2 regions of the Mesorhizobium sp. RCC_202 genome follow, and region 1 is predicted to be linked to the other one. Evidence: predicted binding sites of a transcription regulator. Region 1 holds the regulator's gene; the other holds the start of a gene.
What was found. Region 1 encodes LexA, which represses DNA repair genes until DNA is damaged. Its sites were predicted from a motif close to TGTTCNNNNTGTGTTCNG; they were not measured.

Region 1 (9,764 bases):
CTCTACAGGCCGCTTGCGACGGTGACCCTGATGGCCGTGTGCGCGGTCGTTTTCCGTTCCTGGCCGAGAACGCATCTCATCTTCATGGCCACGCTGTTCTGCGCCCTGGGCTTTCTGGCTGCCAAGGTCGAGACATGGCGGGCGGCAACACCGATGCTCGGGTCCGAAATCCAGACCCGGCTGACCGGCCGCCTGGTCATCGCCGAGCCGACCGCCAACGGCCGCGTCAGGCTGACCATCGACCTGATTTCAACCGCGCGTCCGACGTTGCGCTATGCGCCGGAGCGCGTCAGGCTTTCGGCGCGCCGGATCCCACCCGACATGCGGGCCGGATCGATCCTGACCGGCTACGCCAAGCTCTTGCCACCGACAGGGCCGGTGCGGCCGGACAGCTACGACTTTTCCTTCGATAGCTATTTTACCGGCATCGGCGGCAGCGGATTTTTCCTGGGCGATCCAAAACTGGTTTCAGCGACGGCCGACGCGCCGTTTGGTTCGAGCGTCGCTCTGGCCATTGAGAATGCGCGGGAAAACATCGCTGACCATATCAGATCCAAGATCGGCGGATCCGAAGGCGAGATCGCGGCGGCGTTGATTGTCGGCGTGCGCGCCGGCATTCCCGAAGAGATCAACGAGTCCATGCGGCGCACCGGCATCTATCACATCATCTCGATCTCGGGCCTGCATATGGCGCTGGTCGCCGGCACGATCTGGTGCTGTTGCGCGGCGCCTTCGCGCTGTTTCCCGATTTCTCGTCGCGCCGGCCGGTGAAGAAATACGCCGCGGCAATCGCGCTCATCTCGATCGCCGCTTATCTCGTCATCTCCGGCATCGTGGTCGCGGCCGAGCGCAGCTTCATCATGCTGGCGGTGATGCTGATTGCGGTGCTTTTCGATCGCGCGGCGCTGACCATGCGCAATCTGGCGATCTCGGCCATCGCCGTCATCCTGGTTTCGCCGCACGAGGTGGTCGGCCCGAGCTTCCAGATGTCGTTTGCCGCGACCGCGGCGCTCGTCGGCGCCTATGCCGGCTGGGCCGACTACCGCGCCGACAAAATACGGGCGCCGCCGGCAAAGCATTCATTCCTGGGTTTCTGGTCGAGAAAACTGGCGGTTGGCGTCGGCGGCGCGGCCATGACATCGCTGATCGCCGGCAGCGCGACGGTGCTGTTCGCCATTTGGCATTTCCAGCGCGTATCGCCGCTCAGCCTGGTGGCCAACCTTGCGGTCATGCCGATCGTCTCACTGATCGTCATGCCGTTTGCAGTGCTGAGCGCATTGGCCATGCCCTTCGGCCTCGACGGCCCGTTCCTCTATGTGATGGGCAAGGGCCTGACGGCGATGGTTGCGATTTCGGCATGGATTTCCGAGCGCTCGCCGGTCGACGCTGTCGGCCTGATCTCGATCCAGTCGGTGCTTCTGGCAACGATCGCGCTTGTCATCGCCACCATGGCGACCACCTGGCTGAGGCTCGCCGCCGCGCCCTTCGCGCTTGCCGCCTTGCTGGCCATTCCGCATGTGCGCACCCCGGACCTTCTCATTTCGGAGGATGCGCATCTGGTGGCGATGCCGATCGGCGGCGGCGAGCTCGCCATCAACCGTGAGCGCGCCAACGAATTCACGACCGACAACTGGAAGCGAGCGCTGCAGTCGGAAACGATCGTGCCGCCGGAGATCTTCGCCAGAGGCGCGTTGGACGTCGCCGATCCAGTCGACCTGCCGCCGGGCTCACCTTTCTACTGCACCGGTGACCTGTGCATCGGCCGGCATCCATCCGGCGCGATCGTCGCGCTCGCCGAGACCCGCGACAGCGCACGCCCAGCCTGCGGCTTCGCCGACCTCATCGTCATCAACGACGCCACGGCCTACAATCCGTGCTGGGATCCGCGCATTCTCGTCGTTACCAAGCGGCAGCTCGCGCTTGACGGCAGTGCCGCCGTCTTCTTCGACACGCAGTCGGCAACGGCGCGGCCAGTCGTTCGCTACGCCGTCGAGCAGCCGTACCGGCCCTGGCACGAGCAGCGGAAATACGCGCGCGAGGCGAGGGGGCTAGCGCCGTACAAAAAGCCGGAGAGGGCGGATGCGAAGCCCTCGCCGCCGGCTCAGTAGATCGCTACGCAATTCCGGACGGAAAACCGCTGTGCACTTTTCCTGGAATTGCTCAGTAACGTCTGATCAGCCCGACAAGCTTGCCCTGCACCTTGACCCGGTCAGGCCCGAAGATGCGCGTCTCATAGGCCGGGTTGGCGGCTTCGAGCGCGATCGAGGCGCCCTTGCGGCGGAAGCGCTTGAGCGTCGCTTCCTCATCGTCGACCAGCGCCACGACGATCTCGCCCGGGCTCGCCGTGTCGGCGTTGCGGATGATGACGGTGTCGCCGTCGAAGATGCCGGCCTCGATCATCGAGTCGCCCTTGACCTCGAGCGCGTAATGCTCGCCGCCCGTGATCATGTCCGGCGGCACGGAGATCGAATGCGTCCGGTGCTGAATGGCGTCGATCGGTACACCGGCGGCGATGCGGCCCATGACCGGGATAGAGATGGCCGAAACGGCATCGTCGTCATTGCTCGGCGAGGGTGCGCGCGATGAAGCCGCCGGCTTGATCTGCCGGCCGAGATTGCCTTGGCCCTGGCCGCCCTGGATGACGCTTGGCGAAAACTTCCTCGCGGCATTGAGGCCGGGCGCGATCGAATCGGGCAGCCGCAGCACTTCCAATGCCCGCGCCCGGTTGGGCAGCCGGCGAATGAAACCGCGTTCTTCCAGCGCCGTGATCAGTCGGTGGATGCCGGACTTCGACGCAAGGTCGAGCGCTTCCTTCATTTCGTCGAAGGACGGAGGAATGCCGCTCTCTTTCAGACGTTCGTGGATGAACATCAGGAGTTCATGTTGTTTGCGCGTCAGCATCGGCCGCCCCCAAGGGTTCAGAAACCAGAATCAGAAAAACAAACCCAGAACAAACACTATCTGTTCCAGTTGTGTTCCGCAACCGTTTAAAGTTTAGTGAATTTGTTAGGACAGCCGAAACCATGTTGCGTCGGCGCGGATGCCGTTGCGAGGGCCGGCTGAGCCTTAGGTCTTGATTCCGTTCCATTTTACAACCCCATCGTTCACAGGAGACGGGGACGTCCACATCGTGAATGCGCAGGGCGGGATAGGCTCTGCCACCCGATTCATCTGCGGCACCGTGAACGAAACGAACTCAAAAGGCCAACGTCGGCATAATTCCGATCTCTCGCCTGGCATCGATGGACCAGCGGACAAGGACAAAAGGGTCTTGCCGTAGCGTGGACGGCGGTGAGACAAACCGCGCATGGCCGGCGGTAGCTTCATATGCTGCGTCGGGCCCGAACGGGAGGCAATTGCATAATGACGGGAATTCCTGATCTGGCGTCTGTTGAGGCGATGGACGCCGCCGATCCGTTGCGCTCCATGCGCGATCGCTTCGTGCTGCCCGATGGGGTCATCTATCTCGACGGCAATTCACTGGGTGCCGCTTCATCCGATGTCTTCAGCGAGATCGAAAACGCCGCCAGGCGTGAATGGGCGCAGGATCTGATCCGCGCCTGGAACACCGCCGGCTGGTTCGACATGCCCGTCGAATTGGGTGACCAGCTTGGGCGCTTGATTGGCGCCGGATCCGGCCAGACGGTCGTCTGCGATACGACTTCGATCAACATCTACAAGGTTTTGCATGCAGCGCTGGCCATGCGGCCTGAACGGTCCGTCATCGTTGCCGAGGGCGATAGCTTTCCGACCGACCTCTACATGGCGGAAGGCGTGGCCTCGACACGGCCCGGCACGGTGCTGAGCCTGGAAGGCGTCGACGCCCCGGCGATCGAGGAATTGATCGACGAACGCGTCGCCGTCATCCTCGTCAACCACGTCAACTACAAGTCCGGTCGGTTGCGCGACATGGCGACGCTAACGCGCAAGGCCCACCAGGCCGGCGCGTTGATCGTCTGGGATCTCTGCCATACGGCGGGTGCGCTGCCGGTGAATCTCGACGGCTCGAATGCCGATTTCGCCATCGGCTGCACCTACAAATATCTCAATGGCGGTCCGGGCGCGCCGGCCTTCATCTATGCCGCGAACCGCCACCACGGCGACATCCGCCAGCCGCTCAGCGGCTGGTGGGGCCATGCAAGGCCTTTCGCCTTCGAACAGGGTTATGCCGCAGGCTCGGGCATTCGCCGGTTCCTGTGCGGAACGCAGCCGGTGTTGTCGATGCGGGCGCTGAAGGGCGCGCTCAATCTCTGGGACGAGGTCGACATGACCGTCGTGCGCGACAAAAGCATCGCGCTGACGGATCTGTTCATCCAGCTTGTCGAAGCCAGATGCGGCGCCTTTGGCCTCGAGCTAGAAAGTCCACGCGATGGCGCCGAGCGCGGCAGCCAGGTGTCCTTCGCCCATCCCAACGGCTACCAGGTGATGCGCGCCTTGATCGAGCGTGGCGTCATCGGCGATTTCCGCGCGCCGTCCACCATTCGCTTCGGCTTCACGCCGCTCTATGTCGGCTATCGCGATGTCTGGGATGCGGTCGGCGTGCTGGAGGATATCCTGCGCACAGGCGCCTGGCAGGACGCGCGCTTTGCGGTCAAGACGGCCGTTACCTGAAGCGGAATCGCCCGCTTAATGGGCCTTTTCGCTGCGTAGACGAAAACGCTGGATCTTGCCGGTCTGGGTCTTGGGCAAGGCCGCGATGAACTTTACTGACCTGGGGTATTTGTAAGGCGCGATCGTTGCCTTGACGTGATCCTGCAGGCGTCTGACCGTCGCGGCGTCCGGCGCCACGCCGGTTGCCAGCACGACATGCGCCTCGACGATCTGACCGCGTTCGCTATCCTCGGCGCCGATGACGGCGCATTCCGTGACGTCGGGGTGTGACAGAAGTGCTGCTTCGACCTCAGGGCCGGCAATGTTGTAGCCGGCGCTGACGATCATGTCGTCGGAGCGGGCGGCGAAATGGAAGAAGCCGTCCTCGTCCTGCACGAAGGTGTCACCGGTCAGGTTCCAGCCGTCGCGGACATAGTCTGCCTGGCGGGTATCGGCCATGTAGCGGCAACCGGTCGGGCCGCGCACCGCCAGCCTGCCAATCGTGCCGCGCGGCAACTCGCGCATCGCGTCATCGACAATGCGCGCCTCGTAGCCGCCCACCGGCTTGCCGGTCGAAGCCGGCTTCCTATCGCCGAAGCGGTTGGAAATGAAGATGTGCAGCATCTCGGTCGCTCCGATGCCGTCGAGGATCGGCTTGCCGGTCTTGCGCGTCCACTCGTCGAAGACAGGGGCGGGCAGCGTCTCGCCGGCCGAAACGGCGACCCGCAGCGACGACAGGTCGGCGCCTTCATCCATGGCTTTCAGCATGGCGCGGTAGGCGGTCGGCGCGGTGAAGGAGATGGTTGCCTTGTAGGTCTCGATGATGTGGATCATGTTGGGCGGTGTCGCCTGCTCCAGCAGTGTCGCCGCAGCGCCGAAGCGCAAAGGGAAAATCGCGAGGCCGCCGAGGCCGAAGGTGAAGGCCAGCGGCGGCGAGCCGACAAAGATGTCTTCGGGCGTCACCTGGAGAATCTCGCGGGCATAGGCATCGGCGATGATCATCAGGTCGCGATGAAAATGCATCGTCGCCTTGGGCACGCCAGTCGTCCCTGATGTGAAGCCGAGAAGAGCCACGTCGTCGCGTCCGGTGTCGACGGCGGTGAAGGTGACGGACTTGTCGAGGGCGGCGCGGTCGAGTTCAGCATCGTGGTTGGCGGTGCCGTCGAAGCCGATGACCTGCTTGAGGAAGGCGCTGTCCTTGGCGCAGGCGGTCATCTCGTCCATCAGCCGCGTATCGCAAAGCGCGATGCCGATTTCAGCCTTGTCGACGATCTTGGCGAGCTCGCCGGCGCGCAGCATCGGCATGGTGTTGACGACCACTGCGCCAACCTTCGTAGCGGCCAGCCAGCAGGCCACCATGGCGGGGTTGTTCGCCGAACGGATCAGCACCCGGTTGCCAGGCTTGACGCCGTAATTTCCGACCAGCGCATGGGCGAGCCGGTTCGTCCAGTCGGACAGTTCCTTGTAGGTGCGGCGGCGGCCATTGCCGATCAGCGCCGTACGATCGCCAAAGCCCCTCGCGACCAGCCTGTCGGTCAGTTCGACGCCGGCATTGAGGCGTTCGGGATAGTCGAAGCCGTCGAGAAGGAAGTCCGGCCATTGGTGCGGCGGCGGCAGATGATCGCGCGTGAAAGTGTCGGTGTGCGCCGAAGGTCCAAGCATGCTGCCGCTATCCTTCCCTGCCTCCCTGAGGGAGGTCGATGCCAGCGTGCCAAACCTGTTCAACAACGCCACCCGGGCAGCGACGGAATGCAGGCTTCGGCCTGTCCAGCTGACCTCCCATTGTCGGCTGTTCGTCGCGCAGGATTGCACCAGCCGAAATTTGTTTCAAGCCTAAAATGTTTTGCTCGCGAGCATTGACGTTGTGCCCTCTGCCGGCCATTGCTGGGGAAAGCTGCGCGTCTTGGGAGGGGCTGGTGGTCGAGCATCGCATCGCGGATTGGGACGATGCCTACACCAATGGGGCGAACATCCCAGGCGGCGACCGCTGGCCGGCGGCCTGGGATAGCCCGGCGCAGGCGTTTCGTGAAAAGCTCCTCGCGCAGGGCAGGGCACAGCTCGACATCGTCTACGGTCAAGCGCCGCGCAACCGCTTCGATCTCTTTCTCCCCAGCGCGAAGCCAAAGGGCCTCGTGGTGTTCATCCATGGCGGTTACTGGATGGAGTCGGACAAGGATTCCTGGTCGCATCTGGCCAATGGCGCCGTCAGCCGCGGCTTCGCCGTCGTCATGCCCTCCTACACCCAATGTCCCGGGATCAGGATCGGCGGTATCGTCGGTGAAATAGCGGTCGCGGTTCGCACCGCGGCAGCGATGGTCGAGGGGCCGCTGATGCTGACCGGACATTCCGCCGGCGGCCATCTCGCCAGCCGCATGATCACCACGACCACGCCGCTGTCGCCCGACGTGGCGCGACGCATACGCCATGTCGTTTCGATTTCGGGCCTGCACGACCTTCGGCCGCTCATGCGCACACAGATGAACGCGACCTTGGCGATCGACGAGCAGGAAGCGCTGAGCGAGAGCCCAGCGCTGCTGCGGCCGATGAACGGCGCGCGCGTGGCATCCTGGGTCGGCGGCGGCGAGCGTTCCGAATTCTTGCGCCAGAGCGCCTTGCTCGCCAACATCTGGACTGGGCTTGGCGCCGTCACAAGCTCGGTGGTCGAGCCCGACCGACATCATTTCAATGTCGTGGATGGTCTCGCCGACCCGGATCATCCTCTGACGCGAATGCTGGTCGACGAATAGGGATTAGCGATCGACTGCGTCGACGGGACGATCGACTGCGTCGACGTCTGTTTAGCGCAGCATCAGCACCCGGCATGCGGCGCCGGCTTGCGCTGCGGGCGCGAAGGGCTCGCGCACGATCAGGCCGTTGGCGTCGGCCAGCATCCGCAGCATCGAGGAATCCTGGATGCCGAAAGGCGTCGCCACCAATTGGCCGGCATCCTCGCGCACGACGGCGCGCACATAATCCTGCCGCAGATCGTTCGCCTGCATCGCGCTGCCCAGCCGGGCCGTGCGCAAATCCTGGCTGTGATCGCGGCCGCCAAGCCGCGCCAGGAGCGGTTTCAGGAAAAGCTGCGAGCAGACGATACTTGCCACCGGATTGCCGGGCAGGCCTACGCAGCGGACATTGCCGAGCCGGCCAAACATCAACGGTTTGCCGGGGCGCATGGCGATCTTCCAGAAATCGAGCTGCATGCCTTCGCCGGTCAGCACGTCATGGATCAGGTCGTGATCGCCGACCGAGGCGCCGCCCAGCGTGACGATGACGTCGGCGCCGGCCTCGACAGCCTTTTTCACCAGCCCGGCAATCGCCTCCGGACGATCGGCGGCGATGCCGAGATCGAGCGCGCGAGCGCCGACCGAGCGCGCGGTGGCGGCGACGCCATAGGCGTTGGACGAGATGATCTGGTCGGGGCCAGGCTCGCTGCCCGGCGGCAGCAATTCGTCGCCGGTGGCGATAATCGCGACCAGCGGCCGGCGCACGACCGTGAGGTTTGGATGGTTGGCTGATGCCGAGAGCGACAGGGCGGCCGGATCGAGCACGCGGCCTTTTTCGAGCAGGACATCGCCTTGACCGAAGTCGAGGCCACGGCGACGGATATTGCGTCCTTGGGCGGTCGGTTCGACCACTTCGATCTGGCCGTCGCCAAGGTCGCGGACATTCTCCTGGATGACGATGGTGTCGGCGCCGTCCGGCAGCGGCGCGCCGGTGAAGATGCGCACGGCCTGGCCCTTGCCGACGGTACCGGCAAAGCCGCGTCCGGCAGGCGCCATGCCGACCACGGAAAGATGCACCGGCACGGAGGCAATATCGGCCGAGCGCGTGGCATAGCCGTCCATGGCCGAGGCATTGAAGGGCGGCTGGGTGCGCAGCGCCACCACCGGCTCCGCCAGCACCCGGCCGGCGGCATCGGCCAGCGCAACGCTTTCGCCCGGCAAAGGTGCTGCGCCATCGAGCAGGCGCTCAAGGGCCTCGGCCACCGGAACCAACGCCATCTAGCTGTTTGCCTTGTAGTCGCCGGAGTTGCCGCCGGTCTTCTCGACCAGCCGGATGCCGGAAATCACCATGGCGCGATCCACTGCCTTGGCCATGTCGTAGATGGTGAGGCAGGCGACCGAGGCGGCCGTCAGCGCTTCCATCTCCACGCCCGTCTTGCCGGTGACGCGGGCAAGCGCGGTGACCCTGAGGCCGGGAAGCGAATGGTCGGGCTCGATCTCGACGGCAATCTTCGTCAAAAGTAGGGGATGGCAAAGTGGAATCAGTTCATGCGTCTTCTTCGCCGCCATAATGCCGGCGATGCGGGCGGTGCCCAGCACGTCGCCCTTCTTGGCGTCGCCGGCCAGGATCATGTCCAGCGTTTCCGACCGCATCGAGACGAAACCTTCGGCGATCGCGGTGCGGGTCGTCTCGGCCTTGTCGCCGACATCGACCATGTTGGCCTCGCCCTTGGCGCCAAGGTGGGTGAGGGCGGGCGTCATCGTCAGACGGCGGCCTCGACCGCCGCCTTGCCCGTGAGAAGCAGGCGCGTTGCGGCCGCCACATCGTTCTGACGCATCAGGCTCTCGCCGACGAGGAAGGTGCCGATGCCGGTCTTCTGCATCCTGATGCAATCGTCATGGGTGAAAATGCCGCTCTCGCTGACCAGCAAGCGACCGCTCGGCACCATCGACGCCAGCCGCTCCGAGGTGTTGAGATTGGTCTCGAATGTTCTGAGATTGCGGTTGTTGATGCCGATCAATCGCGACGACAGTTTTACCGCGCGCTCGGTTTCTGCCTCATCATGCACCTCGATCAGCGCATCCATGCCAAGTTCGAACGCCACGGCTTCGAGCTCGCTCGCCAGGGCATCGCCGACGCTGGCCATGATGATCAGGATAGCATCCGCGCCCCAGGCTCGGGCTTCGTAGACCTGGTAAGGGTCGAACAGGAAATCCTTGCGCAGCGCAGGCAATGACACCGCTTTGCGGGCGCTGGTGAGGAATTCCGGAGCGCCCTGGAAAGACGGCGCGTCCGTCAGCACCGAAAGGCAGGCTGCGCCGCCTTGCTGATAGGCTTTCGCAAGTGCCGGCGGATCGAAATCGGCGCGGATCAGCCCCTTGGATGGGCTCGCCTTCTTGATCTCGGCGATCAGGGCGAAGCCGCCCGATCCGCGCTTTGCCTCAAGT
Region 2 (9,764 bases), on a different contig from region 1:
ATCGCTCGGCGGTGTCAAGCGCGACCTGTTGCTCTCGAGGGGTATTCGGCAAAAGCAGCAGAACGGTTCCGTCCGCGGTGCCAGCCTTTCCGGCTTCCGATAGATCACAGGCGCCGTAGCGCATATCAAAGTACCGCATCGTTCCGCGCTCCAGATAGTGGCGACGGGCCAGCAAGGTCTCGGTAGGCAGAAGCCTCGACAAATGGGCGGACACGTCCTCGATCGGACCGACCGAGCGCGTGGCGTTCTGATAGGCTGCCGCTAGATTGACGCTCGTGTTCGGCCAGAGCCTGAAGCCGGTGCGCGCGCCCCGATCGAATATTACACCGCCAGTAAGCAACGAGCCCAGCGCGCTTTCCACGGCTTTGCTGGGGAGCCAAGAAAAGCACGCGACGAGCGCTTTTGTGGTCGGCAGAAGATCGTCCGAATCCAGAAGATTGAGTAGGCCCACTGCCTTTAAAAGCCTGACTTGCAGTTCCGGCAGTTCCCTGTTTCCGTCTATGGTGTTGACGATCCGAAGCCACTGGTTCTGGTAGCTGTGGCCGGTCAATCGGTGGCCGAAATTTGCCCGCACATAGTCGTAGAAGTTCGATAGGGCATACCATGCGTCGCCGACGGGCGTGATATCACTGAAGTCTTGGAGGCCGTACGGTTCGTTTGAGAGAAGGAAGCCGAAGAGCGAGCGCTCGTTTTGACCGAAGCGGGCGAAGAACCGCACTAGAGGCGGGAGTAACGTAGGATGTAACGGATAAATGGTCGACGCATCCATGTTGGATGCACCAACGGTTTCACCCCCCAACCATCCCATGGCGCCGGTCGCCCGCGCGGCTTCCTTCGCCTGCTCCGCAACGCGAACCGGGATGGACCCGACACCTAAGGCACCCCCGATCAGAGCGGCAGTGTGCGCCAACGGCTGGTCAAAGACTATTTCCTCGAAGCGTCCGGCGACCTTGTCCCACTCGTGACGTACCGCGACCGGCAGACGTTCCGCGTAAGCGTGGAAACCTTGATGGAGCAGACCGACCACGAGGAATGGACGATCCCCACTTCTAGCTGCAGTTTCCGCCAACCGCTGCAGCAGAAAAATGTCCTCGGCGTCGGGATTCTGCGCCGCATGCTCGAGCAGCTTGCCCAGTTCGTCAATTATCAGAAGAACACCGGAGCCGATCGACGCCGCCGCACTGCGCACTGCGCCGAAAAGATCGTCCACGGCGAAAGCGGAACGATCGCTGTTATCCTTGTCCAATGCGGCGAGAACAGCGGCCAGCTGCTTCTTGGAAAGACTGCAGCTGTCGGTCGCCAAAGTAGTACGTACACCGCGTTCGATCGCGGATGCGAGCCCCTCCCGCACTCCAGTTAACAGGATCGGGAGCAAACGCTTTTCTGCCGCCTTACCGCCAAAGCCGACAGCCTGCGCTATCCTCTCCGCGTCGGGGCCGGTCTGCCCGCTGAGAATGTGCGCGATCATCAGGGCGAAGGAGGATTTGCCTACGCCATAGTCGCCTGTGATTCGCCAAGCCCGTTGCGCCGAATTATCCTTAAGGCCTTTCAGGATGCGTGCGGAGGCCAACGCCATTGCCGGCGTGATAACATAATGCTCCAACGCGTTCGGATCGTTGAAGTCGCGTTCGAGTTGCACAGAGCGGAAGAACCTGGAGGGAACGTTGTATAGCTCGGAGAGCTTTTCGCGGCCACGGTCGGCCATTGGCTCAATCTCCATAGACTTTAGCGAGCGAGAGCCTATCGCCCCCGCGGAAAACCATGCCCTGCACGGCGGACGGCTGATAGCGCAGCGTGGAGCCAGGACGTCGAGATATCGCTTCCAGACGCTGTCTGACGTCGTCCTCCGCGAGCTTGAATACCTGCCCCGGCGATCCGGCCGCCGTAGTCACGGCCCTCAAAGACAATGTGGCCTCTCCGGGCGCGGAGCTGTCCCAGAAGTCATTCACGCAAAACTCGAACACGGCGTCGGTGATGTCAGGCTTGGGCTCTCGGCGAAAGGCATAGACGGTTTCCCAACGACCAGAAGCATTGCGGCGCTCGCCTGCTGGCACGATGAGCTTCAGGCCGACCAGCGGGCCGTCAAGAGAGTCCTCGATGGCGACCTTGGCACTCTGCGTTCCGACATATGTGTGCAGGAAGACGTCGAGATGCTGGCCAAGGGTCACGTCCGAGTGACTGTTGCCAAGAGACACCGACCGCCGGCGAAACGAGTCCAGCGCCTCGGACCGAGTGAATTCGGGATAGGACCACTCGGAAAGCATGTGGGCCCAGGCGAACAGGGCTGGATTCGCCCGCGAGGAAACGTTCCAGTGAAGAAGCCACAAGGTGCGCTCGTCCTCCAAGTAGGGATCCAACCCATTTGGGGCGAAGACGGCATCACCAAACTCCGTGGGCCTGTGGCCTCGGTCGTCGGCGGGCGAGGCGACTCCCATGGCGTCAACCCAGAAGCGCAGGGAGCGGACCATGTTCTTGCCGATCCCTAACTCCACCATGCTTCGTTCGTCGTCGGAAAACATCGCCGGATCGTAGGTAATCGCGCGATAGGCCTTCGGGAGCCAAGCGTATCGGCAGGCAAAGGATTCATGTCCTGAGAAACGAAAAGGCCCCACACCATGGCGGGTGACTTCAAGCATGCTGCAGTCCCAAGGTCATTTTCACCGCCGTGATAGCCGAACCGATGTGTTGAGCCGCCTCTATCACATCCTCACGCGAGGTCGATCGCCCTAGACCTATGCGGAGTGCGCTTTCCTGAACATCTTGCGGCAGTTTCATGGCCTGGAGCACGTGCGAGGCGCCTTGCGCGCCAGACATGCAGGCCGCTCCGGTCGAGATGGCCACCTGCCCGCGCAATCTTGATACAACGAGGTCGTTAGGCGCGCCTGGAGCCGAGACGTGAAGATTGCCGGACAATCTGGTCGCACCGCCGTTCAACAACAGGTTGGGCACGATCGACCTCAACTCATCCAACATGAGATCCCTCAATTCCTTAATCCGCCGCTCATCCGCTCCACCTTGCTCGACCATGAGCCGGCAGGCGACCCCCAGGCCCACGATCGCGGGGACGTTGGGCGTGGGTGGGTGACTACCGGCGATCCCATGATTGTCGTCCGCCTTGTAGATCGGCGAAATAAGCGCGCCGACGCCTTTCGGCGCGTAAATCTTGTGACCGCTGAGGACCAGGTAGTCGAAGGGCGTTTCCGATAGATCGATTTCGATCCGCCCAGCAGCCTGAGTAGCGTCCACCAATATCGAGACTCCGGCGTCCGCAGCTATTTCGTAGGCATCGGCGATCGGGTAGACCGTCCCGACTTCGTTGTTGGCCGCCATAAGGCAAAGAAGGTCGATTTCCGATACCAACTGCTCAACTTGGCCCAGATCAATCGACGCGTCCGACGAAACGTCCAGCCATCGGAGACTTGCAAGGCCGCGATGTTCCGCGCGTTTCGCGATGTCGATAATCGCAGGGTGCTCTACGCGTGATAGAGCCAACCTTAGGGGAGAACCTCGGCGCGTTCCCAGTGCGTGGGCGAATGCAAGCTCCAAGGCTTGAGTAGAGCCAGAAGTGAAGAGAACGTTGTCGGCTTCGGCTGAGAACAGCTCTGCGACCGAATAGGTCGCCGATTCTATCGCTGCGGCCGCGCGCTCACCGTAGACGTGGTCGACGCTGTTCGCGTTCCCGAACTCTTCAACCATACAGCGCATGACAACATCTGCGACGCGCCGATCCACCGGCGTTGTCGCATGGTGATCCAGATAGATCCCACCAGGGAACGAGGTCATCCGCGCTTTATCGTGAGCATCCATGGTGTTTCGTTTTTAGCGATTTATTTCTCGGGTACTCTGGGCCTATTCGTCATGATGCACAATCACCGCGGCCAGATACCTTGCAGATGTACACATCTGACGCGAAATAGCCGGGCCCAAATCAACGGCCTTCTAGACTCGGCCGAGAGCATCCGATTGGCCCCCAGATCGAATGCACTTGAGGCGACAAATGTGCCTGCGTGTGTCCTTACGGCGTGACCCCACTTGACTCCCATTCCCTAACGTAGAACAAATAGGGAACATTCTCAAATACACTTTTTGGAGGTCAACGACCATCTTGCGGCCGGAGCCCGCCATCGACGCCTTGCGCGCGCACATCGAGAAGATCGAGGGCCGAAGTCGTCGCGCCAGATCGGTGCTTCCTTTCGGAATCGCGGAGATGGATGCACGACTCCCAGGCGGCGGACTGGCGCTCGGCGCGCTGCATGAGATCGCCGGCGGGGGCAACGGCGCCATCGATGGTGCGGCAGCCGCCTTATTCGCGGGTGGTGTGGCGGCGCGCACAAGAGGCAAAGTCTTGTGGTGCATCACCCGTCCCGACCTGTTCGCCCCGGCGCTCGCGCAAGCCGGCCTGAAACCGGACCGCGTCATCTATGTCGAGGCCGGCGACGACAAGACAATCCTCGCCTGCATGGAGGAAGGCATCCGGCATGGCGGGCTGGGCGCGGTCGTCGGTGAAGTCGCGCGCCTGACGATGACGGCCTCGCGGCGACTGCAGCTCGCCGCCGAGGAGGCCCATACGGTCGGGATCGCGCTGCGAAGATGGCGGCGGCAGACGGAGGCGGTCGATTTCGGCCAGCCGACGGCCGCGATGACGCGCTGGCGCATCTCGGTCCTGCCCTCGGCGCCGCTGCCTGTACCAGGCGTCGGCCGGCACCGATGGCTCGTCGAATTGATGCGCGCCCGCGCGGGCGAAAGTTCCGATTTCGAATTGGAGGCGTGCGATGGCACGGGTCGTCTCGCTGTTCCTGCCGACCTGGCCCACCGATCGGGTGCGGCGCAAGGCCGGCGACGCCACGCCGCCGGCTGACGCCCCGCTGGTTCTGATCGGCCGCGATAAAAACAGGCGCGTTGTGCTCGCGGCCGACGCCGCGGCATTCGCCGCCGGCCTGCGCCCCGGCATGCCCGTGACGAAGGCGCAGGTGCTAGTGCCGGGCCTTGCGATCCAGGACGCCGACCCGCAAGCGGATGCCGAAGGCCTTGAGCGGCTCGCCGTCTGGATGCTTCGTTTTGCACCGATCGTGGCGCCCGATCGTCCCGACGGGATCATCATCGACACGACAGGCGCCGACCATCTCCATGGCGGCGAGATCGCCATGCTGGAGGGCATGGTCGGGCGACTGGCCATGTCCGGCATCGTCGCGCGCGCGGCGATCGCCGACAGCTGGGGCGCGGCGCATGCGCTGGCCCGATATGGCGCGCAGTCGATCCTCATTGCGCCGGCCGGCCACGGCCAATCCATCCTCGAACCGCTTGCGCTCGAGGCGCTGCGGGTGGGGCCTTCGACGGCGACCGAGCTGCGAAGGCTCGGCTTCCAATGGATCGGCGATCTCCTCAAACAGCCTCGCGCGCCGCTCGCCCTGCGCTTCGGTCCGGAGATCGGCCGCCGTACCGATCAAGCCCTTGGCAACGTCGCTGAGCCGATAGACCAGGTTCGCCCACCCGACATCGTCGAAGTCCGCCGTGCTTTCGCCGAGCCGATCGGCTCGGCCGAGACAATTGCGCGCTACATCGGCAAACTTGTGATCCAGCTCTGCGACCTGATGGAACGGCGCGGCGTCGGCGCGCGCCGTCTCGATCTCATCTGCCAGCGCGTCGATAGCCAGGCCCAGGCAATCCGTGTCGGCATGGCGAAGCCCGTCCGGGACGCCAAGCGGTTGACCCGGCTGCTTTGCGACAGGATCGAGACCATCGCGCCGGGCTTCGGCATCGAGATGATGATCTTGGCGGCGACATCAGCCGAACCCCTAGAGCGCAGTCAGGTCGTGAGCACCCTCGTCGAGGAAAGCGTGCCCGATGTATCCGACCTCATCGATACGCTGATGAACCGCGTCGGCGAGCGCGCCGTCTACCGGCTTGCGCCTGTCGCCAGCGACGTGCCGGAGCGTTCGGTTGGCAAGATCCCGGCGATGGCTGCCGATACCGGCGCGAGCTGGCCAGGCCATTGGCCACGGCCATCGCGCCTGCTGGCGCAGCCGGATCCGGTCGAGACAGTGGCGCTGCTGCCCGATCATCCGCCGGTGTCCTTCACCTGGCGCGGAGTGCGCCGACGGGTGAAGCGCGCGGACGGTCCGGAGCGGATCTTCGGCGAATGGTGGAAGCGCGACGCCGAGCTGGCGGCGGTGCGCGATTATTTCAGGGTCGAGGACGACGCCGGCGAGCGCTACTGGCTCTATCGCGCCGGCGACGGCGAGGACGCAACGACCGGCTCGCACCGGTGGTTCCTGCATGGGGTGTTCGGATGAGCGACGTCCGTTATGCCGAATTGCAGGTCACCTCGCATTTCAGCTTTCTGCGCGGCGCATCCTCCGCAGAAGAACTGTTTTCGCAGGCAGCCCTTCTCGGCATCGAGACACTGGCCGTCGCCGATCGCAACAGCCTCGCCGGCATCGTTCGCGCCCATGAGGCGGCCAGGACGACGGGCGTGCGCCTCATCGTCGGCTGCCGGCTTGACCTCACCGACGGCATGTCGCTGCTCGTCTACCCGACGGACCGCGACGCCTATTCCCGGCTGTGCAGGCTGCTCTCGCTCGGCAAGGGTCGCGCCGGCAAGGGGAAATGCCGGCTGGAGTGGAGCGATGTCGTTGCCTACGGCGTCGGCCTCATCGCCGTGCTCTTGCCCGATCTGGCCGATGAGACGCTCGCGCTACGCCTGCGACATCTGCGCGAGGCATTCGGCGATCGGGCCTATATGGCGCTGACGCTCCGGCGCCGGCCCAACGACCAGCTTCGCATTCACGACCTGGCAGCACTTGCCCTCAAGATGTGGGTGCCGAGCGTCGTCACCAACGACGTGCTTTTCCACGAGCCAGGGCGCCGCATCCTCCAGGACGTCGTCACCGCAATCCGCCATAACGTCACCATCGACGCGCTCGGCGAGCGCCGCGAGCGGCATGCCGACCGCCATCTAAAGCCGCCGCCGGAGATGCACCGGCTTTTCGCGCGCTATCCCGAAGCGCTGGCACGCACGATCGAGATCGCCGGCCGCTGCCGGTTCTCGCTCGACGAGCTCGCCTACCAATACCCCGAGGAGCGGGACGACCCGTCGCTGACACCGCAGCAGGCGCTCGAAAAGCTGACCTGGCAGGGTGCCGCCGCGCGCTACCCCGAGGGCGTGCCGGACGGCGTCGTCGCGTCGCTGCGTCACGAGCTGCGGCTGATCGAGAAGCTCGACTATGCGCCCTACTTCCTGACCGTGAACGCGATCGTGCGCTTCGCGCGATCGAAGGACATCCTGTGCCAAGGTCGCGGCTCGGCCGCCAACTCGGCGGTCTGCTATGTGCTCGGCATCACCTCGATCGATCCCGGCCGCAACGACCTTTTGTTCGAACGTTTCGTCTCCGAGGAGCGCCGGGAGCCTCCCGACATCGACGTCGATTTCGAGCATGAGCGGCGCGAGATCGTCATGCAGTGGGTGTTCGACACCTATGGCCGCGACCACGCAGCCTTGTGCTCGACGGTGGTCCGCTACCGCACCAAGGGGGCGCTGCGCGATGTCGGCAAGGCGCTCGGCCTGCCGGAGGATCTCATACGCACTCTGACCGGCCAGGTCTGGGGCTGGTCCGAGGAGGGCGTCGAGGAACGCCATGTCGAAGAGCTCAATCTCAACCTCGCCGACCGCCGCCTCCGGCTGACGCTCGACCTCGCCCGTCAGTTGATGGGGGCCCCACGCCATCTCAGCCAGCACCCGGGCGGCTTCGTGCTCACCCATGACCGTCTCGACGACCTGGTACCGATCGAACCGGCGAGCATGAAGGACCGCCAAGTGATCGAATGGGACAAGGACGATATCGACGCACTCAAATTCATGAAGGTCGACGTGCTGGCGCTCGGCATGCTGACCTGCATGAAGAAAGGCCTTGATCTTCTCGCCGACTCCAAAGGCATCCGGCTCGACCTTGCGACCATCCCGGCCGAGGATCCGCGCACCTACGCCATGATTCGGAAGGCCGATACGCTCGGCACTTTCCAGATCGAGAGCCGGGCGCAGATGTCGATGCTGCCGCGGCTGAAGCCGAGGACCTTTTACGATCTGGTGGTGCAGGTCGCGATCGTGCGCCCCGGTCCGATCCAGGGCGACATGGTCCATCCCTATCTGCGCCGGCGGGAGGGGCTGGAGCCGGTGCATTACCCGAAGCCCGAGCTCGAAAAGGTGCTCGGCAAGACGCTTGGCGTGCCGCTGTTCCAGGAGCAGGCGATGCGCGTCGCCATCGAATGCGCGGGCTTCACACCGGGCGGAGCCGACATGCTTCGCAAGTCGATGGCCACTTTCAAATTCACCGGCGGGGTTTCGTCATTCAAGACGAAGCTGATCGAGGGCATGGTGGACAATGGATACGAGCGCGCCTTCGCCGAGCAGACCTTCAAGCAGCTCGAAGGGTTCGGCTCCTACGGCTTCCCCGAAAGCCACGCCGCGTCCTTCGCGCTGATCGCCTATGCCTCCGCCTGGCTCAAATGCTGGCACCCCGATGTGTTCTGCGCGGCGCTGCTGAACAGCCAACCGATGGGTTTCTACGCACCGGCGCAGATCGTGCGCGACGCGGCCGCGCACGGGATCGATATCCGGCCGGCCTGCGTCAACGCCTCGCGTTGGGACTGCACGCTTGAGCCTGTCGTCGACGACGGCCGCTTCGCCGTCCGGCTCGGATTGCGCATGGTGCGTGGTCTGGCCAACGCCTATGCCAGCAGGATCATCGCCACGCGCGCCGACCAGCCTTTCGCCTGCGTCGACGATCTCTGGCGGCGCGCCGGCGTGCCGCAGGCCGCACTTGTCCAGCTCGCCGAGGCCGACGCGTTCGCGCCAGCACTCGGTCTTGCGCGGCGCGAGGCGCTGTGGGCGATCAAGGCGCTGCGCGACGAGCCGCTCCCCCTGTTCGCGGCCGCATCGGCCCGTGAGGCGGAGATGGTCCCCGAGATCAACGAACCGGCGGTGGCGCTTCGGCCGATGACCGCCGGCGGTGAGGTCGTGGAGGACTACCGCCATATCGGCCTGACGCTGCGCAGCCACCCGGTCTCCTTCCTGCGCGAAGACCTTCGACGCCGGCGTATCGTCTCCTGCGCCGAGGCGATGGAGGCGCGCGACGGCCGATGGCTGGAAGCGGCGGGGATAGTGCTCGTCCGGCAGCGCCCTGGCTCGGCCAAGGGCGTCATGTTCATCACGCTTGAAGACGAGACCGGCATCGCAAACCTGGTTGTCTGGGCGAAGGTGTTCGAGCAGCACCGGCGCACCGTTCTGTCGGCCGGCATGGTCGCGGTGCGTGGCCGCATTCAGCGCGAGGGCGAAGTGGTTCACCTCGTCGCGCGGCGCATCACCGACCTTTCCGCCGAATTGGCCAGCGTCGGCGAACGCGAGGGGAGCTTTCCCGTGCCGCATGCTCGCGGCGACCAGGTGCGCAATGGCGCCTCGGGGCCCGATCCACGCGAGCTGCCGCCCAAGGGACTGCGCAGCCGCGACATCTATATCCCGGACCTGCACATCGACAACATCAAGGTGAAGACGCGGGATTTCAGGTGATGCCGAATTTCTTGCCCGGCTCAGGATCAACAAGCCGCGCCAAGCGTTACAGGTCGAACCTCAAGACGACACGGCCATCGAAACCAGGGAGAGGACAGTGCCAGATAACAAGTCGAAGCGAGGCGCCGCCGACCGCCGGCAGGTCGCCGGCGGTGAAGGCTACGAGGTGAATTACTTCGCCCGCAAGCACGGCATCAGCAAA

Region 2: AB6802_RS04935 (ImuA family protein) is a predicted target of LexA. The motif match lies at 4,053-4,070, and genes of this name have one in related genera.

What each region holds. Positions count from the first base shown of each region.
Region 1 covers NZ_JBFUPO010000005.1:128,745-138,508, reverse strand. Annotated here, with positions in the region: partial or broken gene AB6802_RS13475 (ComEC/Rec2 family competence protein) at 1-2,108, shown strand, start outside; gene lexA (transcriptional repressor LexA) at 2,161-2,901, opposite strand; gene kynU (kynureninase) at 3,364-4,611, shown strand; gene AB6802_RS13460 (AMP-binding protein) at 4,627-6,252, opposite strand; gene AB6802_RS13455 (alpha/beta hydrolase) at 6,507-7,337, shown strand; gene glp (gephyrin-like molybdotransferase Glp) at 7,389-8,594, opposite strand; gene moaC (cyclic pyranopterin monophosphate synthase MoaC) at 8,595-9,077, opposite strand; gene trpC (indole-3-glycerol phosphate synthase TrpC) at 9,080-9,764, opposite strand, start outside.
Region 2 covers NZ_JBFUPO010000002.1:143,050-152,813, forward strand. Annotated here, with positions in the region: gene AB6802_RS04920 (hypothetical protein) at 1-1,705, opposite strand, end outside; gene AB6802_RS04925 (DUF4007 family protein) at 1,710-2,636, opposite strand; gene AB6802_RS04930 (cysteine desulfurase family protein) at 2,629-3,807, opposite strand; gene AB6802_RS04935 (ImuA family protein) at 4,106-4,858, shown strand; gene AB6802_RS04940 (DUF6504 family protein) at 4,773-6,293, shown strand; gene AB6802_RS04945 (error-prone DNA polymerase) at 6,290-9,562, shown strand; gene AB6802_RS04950 (DUF3606 domain-containing protein) at 9,660-9,764, shown strand, end outside.